DNA from 2 places in the Yoonia sp. GPGPB17 genome. Region 1 is predicted to be linked to the other one. Evidence: riboswitches for the same ligand, from Rfam matches in the RefSeq annotation. Region 1 holds a riboswitch; the other holds the start of a gene.
What was found. A riboswitch is a leader RNA that binds a small molecule or an ion and turns the genes downstream of it on or off. The one in region 1 is predicted to bind cobalamin.
Positions count from the first base shown of each region.

Region 2: linked by a shared signal. The riboswitch ahead of QTO30_RS22075 (DUF1636 family protein) and the one ahead of QTO30_RS16920 (energy-coupling factor ABC transporter permease) in region 1 are both predicted to bind cobalamin.

Region 1 is NZ_JATACI010000002.1:3,211,563-3,219,070, reverse strand. Features, by position in the region: gene smc (chromosome segregation protein SMC) at 1-1,621, opposite strand, end outside; cobalamin riboswitch at 1,844-2,063, shown strand; gene QTO30_RS16920 (energy-coupling factor ABC transporter permease) at 2,099-2,773, shown strand; gene cobW (cobalamin biosynthesis protein CobW) at 2,927-3,988, shown strand; gene QTO30_RS16910 (GNAT family N-acetyltransferase) at 3,985-4,437, shown strand; gene cobN (cobaltochelatase subunit CobN) at 4,437-7,508, shown strand, end outside.
Region 2 is NZ_JATACI010000002.1:2,000,626-2,008,133, forward strand. Features, by position in the region: gene QTO30_RS10750 (matrixin family metalloprotease) at 1-365, shown strand, start outside; gene QTO30_RS10755 (transferrin-binding protein-like solute binding protein) at 362-1,243, shown strand; gene QTO30_RS10760 (FecCD family ABC transporter permease) at 1,273-2,298, opposite strand; gene QTO30_RS10765 (ABC transporter substrate-binding protein) at 2,328-3,263, opposite strand; gene QTO30_RS10770 (ABC transporter ATP-binding protein) at 3,275-4,057, opposite strand; partial or broken gene QTO30_RS22075 (DUF1636 family protein) at 4,054-4,460, opposite strand; cobalamin riboswitch at 4,580-4,797, opposite strand; gene QTO30_RS10785 (GNAT family N-acetyltransferase) at 4,895-5,350, shown strand; partial or broken gene QTO30_RS10790 (GMC family oxidoreductase) at 5,383-6,994, opposite strand; gene QTO30_RS10795 (TRAP transporter substrate-binding protein) at 7,085-7,508, shown strand, end outside.

The DNA of each region.
Region 1 (7,508 bases):
CAATCGCGGGGGCACGCAGATCGTCAGCCAACGCCGCGCCCAGCGCTTTCTCGTATCCACCTTGGACACGCAGCAGATCAAGCACTTGACCGCCTTCTGCTGTGTCGCGTTCAACCAGTTTGGCCAAGGCTGCCACCTCAGCGCGCAAAGCATTCGCTTCGCCTTCGGCCTCAGAGCGCAGTGCCCGCGCATCGCTTTCGCGTGCCTGCGTATCGGCCCGCGCGCTTTCCGCCGCGACCAAGGCTTTGTCCGCGGCCTCGGCAGCGGCGACCGCCGCTTTCTCGGCCGCCCCAGCAGCGGTAAAATCAGCCTCGGCCTTTGTCAGCGCCGCTTCAGCTTCGGCCATTGCTGCCTTTGCACGCTCTGCCTCATCTTCGCTCTTGGCCAAAGTCGTGCGGTTGTCATCCAACAAACGTTGGGCCGACTGGTGCCGGGCCGCCAACCGCGCCACATCCTCGGTCAGTTGCGCCAGATCAGCCTCGCGTTGTTGCAACACACCCGCTGCCTCGCGCGCAGCAACCTGCGCCTCTTCCAGGCGGGTCTCGTGCCCTTCACCCGCTTTGCCAATCTCGCGCGCTTCCCATTCAAGCCGCTCAATCGTCTCGCCCGCGTCCTTGTTCAGCCCGCTTTCACGTTCCATGTCATGGGTGAGTTGTTCGATACGCCCGCGCAGCGTCTCGATCATATCAAGCGCGCGCTGTTCCTGATCTTTCAGCGTGTCACGCTGGACCTGCAAGCGCTGTAAAACGGCGGCGGCAATCGCCTCGTCCTCACGTAAAGGTGGTAGAGCTTCCTCTGCGACTGCACGGCCTTTGGCGGCTTCACGCGCCGCCTTCTCAGCCTGCGCCGCTGTCGTCGTTCGCTCACGCAACTGATCCGCCGCAGCCAGCAATGCCTCATCCGCCTCTTTCCAGCGACGGAACAGCAACATGCCCTCGGCGCGGCGCAGCTTGTCTCCAATCTCGCGATAGCGCGCGGCCTGCTTGGCCTGCCGTGCCAACTGGCCCAACTGTGCAGCCAATTGCTCAATCACGTCATCGACGCGGGTCAGGTTCGTCTCAGCACCCTTCAGCTTCAACTCTGCCTCGTGGCGGCGCTGATAAAGACCCGAGATACCCGCCGCTTCTTCGAGAATGCGTCGACGTGCCTTGGGTTTTGCATTGATCAGTTCAGAAATCTGGCCCTGCCGCACCAACGCTGGTGAATGCGCGCCGGTCGAGGCGTCCGCGAACAACATCTGCACATCCCGAGCGCGCACATCCTTTGCGCCAACCTTGTAGGCAGAACCCGCATCACGCGTGATCCGGCGAATGATCTCAAGATTATCGTCATCGTTGAAGGCCGCAGGCGCGAGACGCTCACCATTGTCGATGACGAGGGACACTTCTGCAAAGTTACGCGCGGGCCGCGTCGCCGCCCCGGCAAAAATCACATCCTCCATCCCACCGCCACGCATTGCCTTGGGGCGGTTTTCACCCATGACCCAGCGCAGCGCCTCAAGCAGGTTTGACTTGCCACAGCCATTCGGCCCCACAACACCTGTCAGACCATCCGCGATGATCAGGTCGGTGGGGTCGACAAAGCTTTTAAAGCCATTCAGTCGCAGTTTGCTAAAGCGCAACGTTTTTGCCCGTATGATTCCTCAAGGTGGCAAAGCATCGCCCTCTGTTGCACCGCGAGTCAACGCTTTGAACCCTGCATGTGCCATGTTCCGCCAGGTTATCCACAAGATATTGCGATTTTCGGCCCATTTCCATGGGGACGAAAAGGTTGATTGCCCCAGACGCGACGTCAAACCATCTACAAACGTCGGTTTTCAACTTGACCTGACCTGCCGGATAGACGCACGGTTTACCGGCATGGTTCCCCGTACGACGCCCAGCGTCAGGGGATCAAATGGGAATGTGGAAAGGCCGATCCGAACCGGAGGTCTGATGCCACAGCCGCCCCCGCGACTGTATGCGGAGAGCGCTTTGCGACAACGCCACTGGGGTCCGCCCTGGGAAGGCCGCAAAGCGCCGTGACCCGCAAGCCAGGAGACCAGCCATGCGTATCGTGAAACCAGCCGTCGGGGATGACGGCCAAGGAAGGAAATATCATGCATATCGAACCCGGTATCGTCACCGGGGCGAAACTCGCCCTGTCTTACGCCACAGCCGCAGGCGCGGCCGCCTATTCCGCCAAACTGATCTGGGAGTCGCTGCGTGACCGTGGCATCCTGTCGCTGTCCATTCGGGCCGCAATTGCAACCGTTGCCGTCTTTGTCTTCTTTGAATTGCTGCCGCATGTGGCCGTCGGCGTGTCAGAGGTACACTTTATCCTTGGCACAACACTCTTGTTGATTCTGGGCACAGCACCAGCGGCCATTGGCCTTGCTTTGGGGCTTCTGATCCAAGGCGCGTTCTTTGCCCCAACCGACTTGCCACAATACGCGATGAACGTGACCACCCTGCTGGTGCCACTTTTCGGACTGCATCTGCTATCCAAACACGTCATTACCAAAGGCACAGCCTATGTCGATCTGTCCTTCAAGCAGTGCTTGGCCATGTCCGCCACCTATCAGGGCGGCATCGTGGTATGGGTTGCATTCTGGGCTTTCTACGGCAGCGGGTTTGGGGCGGAAAACGTGTCTGCGGTTCTGTCGTTTGGGGCAGCCTACATGCTGATCCTATTGATCGAACCACTCGCCGATCTGGCCGTGCTTGCTGCCGCCAAAGGCATGCGCAAACTGGAAGGCAGCGCATTGGTAACGCCGCGCCTGTATTCAATCTGACGAAGAAGAGGGTCCTCTGCCTGTCGAACGACTGGTGGAGGACACCTTTCCACATTTCCCATGCATGCTCCCAGCTTGAAAAGAAAGCAGCCATTGCATAGGGCTTCAAACAAACAGGGTCGTATCCGGCCCATTCAGAGATGGATTTCACTTATGCCTGCCAAAATCCCTGCTACCGTTGTCACCGGCTTTCTGGGTGCCGGAAAAACAACACTCATCCGCCACATGCTGCAAAACGCCGAAGGCAAGAAAATCGCCCTGATCATCAACGAATTTGGTGACCTTGGGGTGGATGGTGACATCCTCAAAGGCTGCGGAGATGAGGTGTGCACCGAAGACGATATTGTTGAGTTATCCAACGGCTGCATCTGCTGCACCGTCGCTGATGATTTCATCCCGACGATGGAAGCCTTGCTGGCCCGCGAAGACAAACCCGATCACATCGTGATCGAAACCTCCGGCCTCGCTCTGCCACAGCCCTTGGTACGTGCGTTCAACTGGCCCGGCATTTCAACCAAAGTAACAGTGGACGGCGTTGTGACCGTGGTGGATGGCCGCGCCGTGCATGACGGCCAGTTTGCGCATAATGTGGAAGCGGTCGATGCCCAGCGCGCGCAGGATGAAAATCTTGACCACGAAACGCCACTATCCGAGCTGTTCGAAGATCAGGTTGCCTGCGCCGATATGATCGTGGTGAATAAAACCGACCTTCTTGCCGCCTCGGAAGCCGAAACGCTGACAACCAAGTTGAAGTCTGAATCCCGCGATGGCGTGCAAGTCGTCAAAGCGTCTATGGGTGCCCTGCCCGTCGATGTACTGCTGGGCCAAGGCATCGGCGCAGAGGATGATCTGGCTGCGCGCCACGAGATCCACCATCATCACCACGATGATGAAGACGATCACCACCATGATCACGCGCATGAACACGGCCATGACGAGTTCGAAAGCTTCATTGTCAGTCGTGGCGAAATTGCCGACGCCAACGCCTTTGCCGAACAGGTCGCCGATGTCATCCGCGCTCACAACATCCTGCGCCTCAAAGGCTTTGTCGCCATTACCGGAAAACCCATGCGTCTGACACTTCAGGCCGTCGGCCCCCGTGTGGATACCTACTTTGATCAACCCTTCGGGGATGCCCCGCGCGAAACCCGCTTGGTGGTCATCGGCGAAGCGGGCCTTGACCATGCTGCCATCGCGGCTGCACTGCAAGCATGATCATCGTCGAACGGACAGACCCGCATCATCCACAGGCAACTGCTTTGCTCAAACAAAGCCATACCCTGATGCGGAGCCTGTTCCCGCCAGAGGACAATTTCTATCTTGATATAAACGATCTGGTCGCGCCCAATATCCATTTCTACACCGCGCGCGAGGGCGACGATGTTCTGGGCACCGGTGCGCTGATGGTTAAACCCGGCTACGGCGAAGTGAAGTCGATGTTCGTGTCTGAGGCCGCACGCGGCAAAGGTGTCGCAGCGGCCCTGCTACGCCAAATCGAAGATACCGCCATTGAGGAAGGCGTCCCAATGCTCAAGCTCGAAACCGGCAATGTGCTGCACGCCGCCCATCGGCTCTATGAACGGCATGGATTCACCACATGCGATGTTTTCGGCGATTATGTCACGACCAAAAGTTCGATCTTCATGGAAAAGCAACTCAGCTGATGCACCTGCTAGCAGCCACCCCCGGTGCCATTTCTGATGGCACCGAACCAGTCGACCTGGGCCAGACGCCAGCCGATATCGTGATAATCTCTGCGGCAGATACCGAACTGGCCGCCCTATCAGACGCCCGCGCCGAAATGGCCGACCCGCCAACATTGCGGCTTGCGAACATGATTCACCTGACCCATCCCATGTCAGTCGATCTGCATCTGGACGATTGCGCCACCAAATCCCGACTGGTCATCGCACGTATCCTCGGGGGCGCTGGGTACTGGAAATATGGGCTCACCCAATACGCCGCCCGCTTACGCGAAGCCGGCATCCCTTTTGCCGCCCTGCCTGGTGATGACAAACCGGACCCTGAGTTGCGCGAACTGTCGACAGTCAGCAGTGAAGACTATAACACACTGTGGTCCTATCTCGTCGAAGGCGGCCCCGGGAACAGCACCAATCTGCTCGCCTACGCAAAGGCCTTGCTGGACCGCGCTGACAAACCACCTGCACCAGCCCCACTCTTGCGCGCCTTAAGCGTCTATTGGCCGGGCGCTGGCATCGCAGACCTGACCGCGGCGCGATCGGGCTGGACCGATGGCGCGCCCATCGTACCCATCATCTTCTACCGTGCATTGGTGCAAGGCGGCGGGCTCAATCCCATCAACCGGCTCACCCGCAGCCTGCTGCGCGCCGGTCTGAACCCGCTGCCTATCTTCGTGGCCAGCCTCAAAGATCCCGTCAGCACAGCCTCCCTGCACCAACTTTTTGCTGACGCGCCGCCCGACGTCATCCTCAACTGCACAGCTTTCGCCGTGGGCAGCCCGCATGATGGAGATGATAGTCCGCAAAACCCGCTGCTCAGCAACAATGCCCCGATCTTCCAGGTTATCCTGTCAGGCGCGGCCGAGACATCATGGGCCGAAGGTCTACACGGGCTTACCGCCCGCGACATCGCGATGAACGTGGCCTTGCCCGAAGTCGACGGACGTATCCTGTCGCGCGCGGTGAGCTTCAAAGGTGAAGCCTTCTTTGACGACGCCACCGAATGCCCCATCGCCACATATCAAGCAAGGGGCGACCGGATCGACTTTGTCACGCAACTGACCAAAAACTGGGCCAACCTGCGGCGCACCCCATCCGAGATCAAGAAAACAGCCCTCATCTTGGCCAATTACCCCAACAAGGACGGGCGGCTCGCCAACGGGGTCGGGCTCGACACACCTGCGGCGACGGTCCATGTCCTGAACCTGCTCAAAGCCGAGGGGCATGACGTCACCCCACCCGTAGACAGCGCTGCTCTGATGGCGCAAATCATGGCGGGCCCGACCAACTGGCTGACAGACCGGGCCGACAAAGAAGGCGGGGAGTTCCTGCCACTGGAAACCTACAACCGCTATTTTGATGCCCTGCCCTGGGATATCAAAGAACAGATCACCGCGCGCTGGGGGCCAGCCGAACAAGACCCCTTCTTACGTTCCCAAATACCTCCGCCGGAGGCTCCAGCAGATGCTTCACAAACGGGTTTCGCCCTCAGCATCCACCGTTTCGGCAACGCCGTTGTCGGCCTGCAACCGGCGCGCGGCTATAACATTGACCCGACCGACACTTACCACTCGCCTGATCTGGTCCCACCACATAACTATCTGGCCTTCTATTTCTGGCTGCGCCACCATTGGGGGGCAGACGCCATCGTGCACATGGGCAAGCATGGCAACCTCGAATGGCTGCCCGGCAAGGCAGTGGCCCTGTCGGAAACCTGCTGGCCTGAGGCCGTCTTTGGCCCCACCCCACATATCTACCCCTTTATCGTCAACGATCCCGGCGAAGGGACCCAAGCCAAACGGCGCACATCAGCGGTAATCATCGACCACCTCACACCACCGCTGACGCGCGCCGAAAGCTATGGCCCACTACGCGATCTCGAAGCGCTGGTGGATGAATACTATGAAGCCGCAGGCGTGGACCCCCGCCGGATCGACCATCTGCGTAAAGAGATTCTGTCACTTTCAGACGTCACTGGCCTCGCCAAAGACGCAGGCTTCACCGGCGACCAAGATGGCGACTTGGGCAAACTTGATGCCTATCTGTGCGAACTCAAAGAGGCGCAGATCCGCGACGGGCTGCACATTCTCGGGCAGTCGCCAACGGGGCAACAAGAACGCGACCTTGCAATCGCTTTGGTACGTGTGCCGCGCGGCGATGGCAGGTCGGGGAACACTTCTTTCATCCGCGCTCTGGCACAGGATTGCGATGTTTCGATTGACCCGTTGGATTGTGATCTCGGCGCGCCTTATCAGGGCGCACGGCACAAATTCTTGCAAAGCATGGGTACAGAGACCTGGCGGACGAACGGCGATACGGTCGAACGGCTTGAAAAACTATCGCAGATCGCACTCGGCTGGAAAGAGCACCCAAAGCACTTCAAGGCAACCAAACCCGTTCTGGAAAGCCTGCACGCAGAGGTGATCCCGACCATCCGCGCTTGTGGGGAAAATGAAGGAACGGCGCTCCTTACCGCCCTATCGGGCAACTTCGTCCCCCCTGGCCCCTCTGGCGCGCCCACACGCGGGCGCATGGATGTGCTCCCGACCGGGCGCAACTTCTACTCCGTAGATAACCGTGCCGTGCCCACCCCAACCGCATGGGCGCTAGGGTGGAAGTCCGCCAACCTGCTGATCGAGAAACATCTGCAGGATCATGGCGACTGGCCACGCAGCATGCTGGTGACCGCTTGGGGCACCGCCAATATGCGGACTGGCGGCGACGACATTGCGCAAGCCTTGGCGCTCATGGGTGTCAAACCAACTTGGGATAGCGCAAATCGGCGTGTCACGGGATTTGATATCCTGCCGCAGTCTGTTTTGGGTCGGCCGCGTGTCGATGTCACTTTGCGCATCTCCGGCTTCTTCCGTGATGCTTTCCCGCAACTCATCGCATTGGTCGACAGCGCCGCCCTTGCTGTGCAGGGGATGGATGAGCCCGCCGACCTGAACCCGGCGGCTGCAAGGGCCAAAAGGGGCGAAGATCAAACCCGCGTCTTCGGCTCCAAACCCGGCGCTTACGGCGCAGGCCTGCAA
Region 2 (7,508 bases), 1.2 Mb from region 1:
GCGGCGATGCGCAGGAAAGCTTTTTTTATGGTGACGATGTTATCACGGCTGGCCGAGGCAATGATTTCCTGGAGGGTGGAGGCGGATCTGATACCTTCGTTTTCCGTCCGGGCGAAGGCACGAATACCATTGCCACGTTGCGTATCTCGGGAAACAACCCCAACAACACAGCTGCGACCGGCGCTGATTTTGAAAGTGGCGTCGACGTAGTTGACTTGCGCGCATTTGATTTTGACAGCCGATTGGAAGCATTCATGAATGTGCGCGATGCAAATGGGAATGCACAGTTCTCAAGTCAGGGAACGACGATTATCTTCTATGATCTGAACCTTGCGGACCTTTCTGAAAACGATTTTCTGGTATGACGCCTATGAAGACGACAGTTTCTGTGGTGGGCCAGGTTGCGAAAACACTTGTGCCTCTGACAATATGCTTCGTGCTGGCCGCGTGCGGCGGCGGCGGTGGGGGGGGCGGAGACCGCGCTACTCAGGAGCCGCCAGAGAGTCCTGACTATATTCGCTTGTCGAATACCTCATCAACCGGTGAAACCCCATTCGGCTACGTTGCAATCAATGTTGCGAACCAAACCGCAAGAGGCGTCGCCGGTACGCTTGATCATGACGGCGGTGCGATACGTGGCGGATTGTTATCTGGTACCATCAATGCGGGTCGGACACTTGTGACGCTGCCCGATGGCAGATCGGCAGAGTTGAGCAACCCTGGAAACACTGCCCGGCATGCACGCCTTTTCCAGACCAGCGGGTTTTCGAATGATCTCTTTGGTGTTTTGGGGCAGCATACGAACGCCGATGATATGCCAGACATGGGGTCATCCGTCTTTAATGGCCGCGTGGAGATGCAAGCCGACAATGGTGATGCGACATTTGCCCTGACAGGCAACGCGCGTATCACGGTCGGCTGGGATGCCGGAAACAACCGTGTGGATTCTGTTTTCAGCAATCTTGATGGCAATAAGAACGACCGTGTGGGCGGCGGCAGTGTCGGCGTCAACAACATCGGAACGGTCTCAATTACCGGAGCGACTGTGAGTGGGACAACATTCTCTGGCGGGACATTCAGCACGACCGGAGATGAGCTGGCTTACACGGGCGGTGGACGACAGGTCAACGCGGGGCAGTTTTTTGGCCCTGATGCAACCGAAGTTGGTGGCGCATTTGGCCTGAATAAGGCCAGTGAACTAGAACTCTCGGGCGTCTTCATCGCCAGGGGTGGCTTGCAGTAAGTAGACTGGCATTCACTAGAAAACCCGTGTCAGTTTGATCGCCACAGTAGCCATACAAAGAACACCCCACCTATCAGGCCGGTGACAATCCCGATGGGGATATCGTCGGGGGCCATGACAGTACGCGCAAAGATGTCCGCCCAAAGCAGAAAGATCGCGCCGCACAGCGCCGAGACGGGCAAGACGCGTTTGTAGTCGCCGCCCACAATCAGCCTTACGATATGCGGGATCATCAGACCGACGAAGCCAATGATGCCAGAGAACGCGACCATGACGCCTGTGATCATCGCGCCCACAACAAAGACAGTCAGGCGAAACCGGCCCACCGGGATGCCAAGTGTTGAAGCGGTTTCATCCCCAATGGTCATGGCATTCAGGTTGCTGGCGTTGGTCCAAAGGTAGGCCCCGCAAGCGACTAAGATGACAAACGGATAGATCAGTTGGCTCCATTGTGCGAGGCCGAGGCCACCCAGCATCCAGAAGACAACAGTGTGTACCGCCCGTGGATCGCCGAGGAAAATCAGAACGTTCGCACCGGACATGACGATGAAGGAAATAGCGACGCCAGCCAGTACAAGGCGGTCTGCGCTGGTCGCACCGACAAATTGGGACACCCCGAGGACGATCAGCGTGGCCGCCAATGCGCCCAGAAATGCCATGAAGGGAACCGTCAGCAAGCCAATGAACAGCCCCGTATGCAGCAGTGCAAGTATTGCCCCGAATGCGCCACCTGCAGAGATGCCCAGCAGATGCGGGTCAGCCAGCGGGTTACGTGTGACCGCTTGCAAACTGGCACCAACAATCGCCAAACCCGCCCCGACCAGGCAGGCTAATATGGCGCGGGGAAAACGGATGTCCCAGACAATCGCTGCGCGCCCGTTGGACCAGTCTGGGGTGATAAGACCCGGCATTACTTTGTTGGCCAGCACGCCCCAAACGGTGGTGAAGGGCACTGAAACAGCCCCAACGCTTACCGCGATAGAAAGCGACAAAAACAGAGCAACAAGCCCCACCCCAAAGGTCAGCCGCAATCTGCCTTTTTGCGGCGCGAGCATGGCGACCTCTGGGTTGGCCTCAGTCATCCTTAGTTGCCGCGGAAGGCCGCGGCCAATGTCTTAACGGCCTCAATGTTACGTGGCCCGGGTGTGGCTTCGACGTATTCAAGCACCACAAAGCGGTCGTTCTTGACGGCTTCAAGGTCAGCGAACGCCGGGTTTGTCATCATGAATGCGCGCTTTTGCTCAGCGGTAACTTCGCCATAGTTCACGATCACGATGACCTCGGGGTTGCGTTCGACCACGTCTTCCCAGCCGACGGTCGCCCAGCTCTTCTCGAAGTCATCCATGATGTTTGCGCCGCCAGCCGCCTCGATCAGCGCGTTCGGCATGGCGTAGCGGCCAGCGGTGAAAGGTACATCCTCGCCACTGTCATAAACGAAAACGCGCGGTGCGGCCTCAAGCGCAGGTTGCGATGCAAGGAAGTCTTCCAACTCTGCCTGATAGCCAGCAATGAGGGCCTCTGCAAGATCAGGAACATCGAAGATTGCGGCGAGATTGCGCAGGTCGTTGTACATGTCGTCCATCGATGCCGCACCTTTCTCGCTGATATGGATGCAGCTTTCGGTCAGCTCGTACACCTGAATGCCAAAGGGGGCGAGCGTCTCTGGGGTGACTTCGCCACCGACCCGCATGCCATAGTTCCAGCCTGCGAAAAAGAAATCGGCATCAGCACCGATCAGCACTTCTTTCGATGGATATTGCTCCGAAAGCTCGGGCAGTGCATCCACCCCCGCACGCATCTCCGCGTCCAGTTTGTTCCAGCCGGAAATGCCGGTGTAGCCGACCATATGGTCTGTCAGGCCAAGCACCAGCATCATCTCGGTCAGGTTGACGTCGTTTGAAATTGCTGCTTGCGGTGGCGCATCGAAGGTCACTTCGCGGTCGCAGCTTTGGACTGTGGTCTGCGCGAAGGTTGTGCTTGCGGCAAAGGTGAAGAGTGCGGTTGTAAGGGTCAGTTTCATAACTATGGTCTCTAGATTGGAAGGTGGAAAGACAGGTGATTGGTGTCGCTGGGTGCCAGCTTTTCGCGGCGCGCATCCACGCGGAAAGTGCGGGACACGAGCGTTTCGGTCAGCAGCGCGTCAGGTGTGCCAAAACCGCGTGGCTGGCCATCTTCGAGAACAAGGAGGTCATCGCAGATGTCAGCCGCCATATTGAGGTCGTGGAGTGATACGACGATCGTCAGGTCGAGTTGCCGGATCAGTGCCAGAACTTCGAGTTGATGACGAATATCGAGATGGTTGGTTGGTTCGTCCAAGATCAGGATTTCGGGTTCCTGCGCAAGCGCACGTGCAACCATGACCCTTTGGCGTTCGCCGCCCGAGAGAGTGCCGAAATCGCGATGTTCCAGCCCCGTCAGGTCGAGCATGGTGATGACCTTGTCGATGACCGTCATGTCATGTGTGTCAGCACCGCCAAAACCCTTATGGTGCGGGGTGCGCCCAAGCGAGATGATTTCACGGACACTCAGGCCAAAAGCTGCGGCTTGTTCCTGCAGGACGGCGGCGACATGCTGGGCAGCCGTGCGCGCTGGCATCTTCCAGATGTCCATACCGTCGATCTGCACCTCGCCTGTTGTGGGCGCTTGGAAACGATAGAGTAAACGCAGCAACGTTGACTTACCGGCCCCGTTGGGTCCAACCACACCAAGCACATGCCCTTTTTTGAGGTCAAAACTTGTTGCGTGCAGGACTGGCGCTGCGCGTTTGTGCGGGCGCCAGCTGACGTTAGAGACACGCAAGTGAACGCCGCTCATGACACCAGTGCCTTTGTGTCTTCCAGGGCAATCATCGCCGCAGGAACGCGCGCCAGCGTAGATTTTCGCAGTTTTCCGGGCCGGTCAACAGAGGAACACCAGCCGTCGTGCAGCAGGGCGTATTGCTTGGCGAACGCGACCAGATCGTTGATGTCATCCTCTGGCGTCATATCACCGAAGAGGTAGGTCGCCTTCTGGGTGCCGTGATAGGCCACGGTGCAAGGCGATCGCAGCCTGCCATGCAGGCAACGCCGGAAATGGCGAAGTCCTCAGAAATGCTATCTCCCGCCGCAGCAATCGCCTTGCGCAGTTTTTCGATCAGTTCATATCCGGGGCGGCAATCCGTCCCTTTATGTTTGCACGATGTACAAACGGTGATGCGATGTTGTGTTGTCCGGTCCATGCAGCCCTCCGCGCAAATGCGGGGCTTGAGAACGGCATGTCTGTGCGGCCAGTTGAGCCTGTTTCACCATCATGATCTCCGCTCCGGACACCCCGCCCGGTTTGAGTTTCTTTGGCACATTTCTGTACCCTTTGATGGCAGGTCTCCTGACTTTGCGGGTCGCTGCTTGCCCGATCCCTTCCCGAGCGTTTGCTCAGTGGTGATCATCGGGGTCGCTCGCCGCTCACAGTTGCGGGGGCAGTTACGGATTTGGCGCGCTTTGGCTCTTCCTCACCGTATTCCCTTTTCATCCCGGACGCATTTTCGGCGCCAGAGAACCATCGGTTGCACTGTTTGCGATTCCGCGCGAGGGGTCAAGTAGTGACTTGACAGTTGTGGTGTCATTTCAGACTGATGCCATGAAATGAACTGCTTGTCGCATTGGAGGCTCAACTATGATGATACGCGACGCCATGGCTGAAGATGCGACTGAAATGAGCGTTCTGCTGCGCGAGCTGACAGCGGCACGCAAACGCACGAGCCCCGATACCGAAGCGCATGTCCTGTCTTATTATATCAATGATCCCGTCAGAATAATATGCTCTGTGGCGGAACATGAGGATGTGATCTTGGGGTTCCAATCTCTTAGAATGGCAACGTCGGGCAACCAATGGGGTGTCGAGCCGGGATGGGGCATTGTAGGGACGCACATAAGGCCGTCTGCGGCGCGGCGTGGCGCGGGTCGTGCTTTGTTTGATGTAACCAAGAAAGCGGCACGCGATGCCGGACTGATCCATATTGATGCCGCGATCGCCGCGACCAACCCCGAAGGCCTTGGATATTACGAGGCCATGGGCTTCAAGACCTACCGGAAACCGGAAGGCCTGATTTGTAAGCGGTTCGATGTGTGAAAGAACCAATCAGAGGGCGTAGGCTGCTACCGCTAAGCATCCTCCAAAATCAAATCAGATGCTTTTTCACCGATCATGATCGCCGGGGCATTGGTGTTCCCCGAGACAATCTCTGGCATGATCGAACAATCGGCCACACGCAAACCGTCGATCCCATGCACCCGCAGGCGTTCGTCGACCACGGCTTCTTTGCCTTGACCCATCTTGCAGGTGCCCGTGGGGTGATAGATTGATGCCGTGTTGCTGCGTGCCCAATCGAGCGTCGCCTCATAGTCGTCCATGGGCAGGTCGGCGTGGGGGCGGAACTCTTCGCTGATCTTGGAGGTCAGCGGCGCATGCTTTGCGATGGTGCGGGCGATGTTCACGCTTAGCCACGACGGTTCGGCAATCCGTCTCAGTCGACAGGTAGTTCGGGATGATTTTGGGGTAGGCCTTTGGGTCGTTCCCTTGCAACCTGATCTCGCCTTTGCTTTCGGGCCGTAGCTGGCACACCGACATGGTGAAGGCCGAGAATTTGTCGGCCCCTTTGCCAGGGTTTTCGGCAGAGAGCGGTTGGACGTGGAACTGGATATCGGGCGTTTCGATGTCGTCGCGGGTTTTCAGGAACCCGGTTGCCAGGCTGGCCGCCATTGTCATCGGCCCCGCACGGAACATCAAATACTTCAGGCCGATCTTGGCCTGTCCGAAGAGCGAGCTGACCTCGTCGTTGAGTGTGGGTTCGTTGCATTTGTAGACCAGCCGCGCTTGCAAATGGTCTTGCATGTTCTTCCCAACGCCGGGCAGGTCATTGATCACATTGATCCCATTTTCGTTAAGCTGTGCGGCCTCACCGATGCCTGAGAGCATCAGGATCTGAGGCGAGTTAATCGCACCGCCCGAAAGCACAATTTCCTTGCGCGCTGTGACCTTTTGCAGAGTGCCGCTGCGGTCGGTGTACGTAACGCCCGTGGCGCGCTTGCCTTCGATGATGACCTTTTCAACCTGTGCATGGGTGATGATTTGCAGGTTTTCGCGCGATTTCACCGGATTGAGGAAAGCAACAGCTGAACTGCACCGGCGACCATTGCGTGCGGTCAGTTGGAAGAAACCAACACCTTCCTGATCTGCGCCGTTATAGTCCGGGTTGAACTTGTAGCCTGCCGCTTGTGCCGCAGCGACCCACGCATCGGTGATGGGGCGCTGGATCCGCATGTTGGAGACCGACAGATTTCCCTCATTGCCATGAAATTCATCTGCACCGCGTTCATTACTCTCGGATCGCTTGAACAGCGGCAAAACATCATCCCAGCCCCATCCAGCGTTTCCCATTTGACGCCAGCGGTCGTAGTCCTGTGGCTGACCGCGTACATAAAGGAGGCCGTTGAGAGAAGACGATCCGCCCAAGACCTTACCGCGGGGCCATTCGATAGATCGCCCATTCAAGCCTGGATCCGGTTCCGTCTTGTAGCACCAGTCCACCTTTGGATTATGGATGGTTTTGAAATACCCGACGGGGATGTGAATCCAGGGATTGTTGTCTTTTCCGCCAGCCTCAAGCAGGATCACCTTATGAGCTGGATTTGCACTCAAACGGTTGGCAAGGACGCACCCTGCGGACCCTGCACCTACAACAATAAAATCGGCTTCCACTGAATCGTTCTCCATTTATTTGAAAAAACTCTATGCAGAACGGTCAGACTATACTAGGCTTTTTTGAAACTAATAGTCTCAATAATCGACAGCATGGGAGGAAACATGATGATTGGAGATAAACTCAGCCGTATTTCGCGGCGGGATCTGTTTAAGCTGGCAGGGCAGTACGGGATGAGCTCGACGCTGATGGCAGCGGGTACGTTTGGTGGGGCCATGAGCCTTGCAAACTTGGCGTCTGCGGCTGAATCGACCTACGAGCGTCGCTTCTCGAAAGAGGCAAAATATAACCTCAAATTCGGTGCATCCGGCTTTAATGCGCGCAACCTTTTGATCGAGCGCGCTGGTGCGCTGGAATTCGCGCGTGACCTTGAAGCACGGACAGATGGTGAGATTTGCATCGAGTTTATAGGTGACAACCAAATCTGCGGTCAGACATCTTGCGTTGAAAAAACACAGCAGGGGATCGTTGATATCTACGCGGCATCCACACAGAACTCTGCCGGTGGTGCACCTTATCTGAACGTTC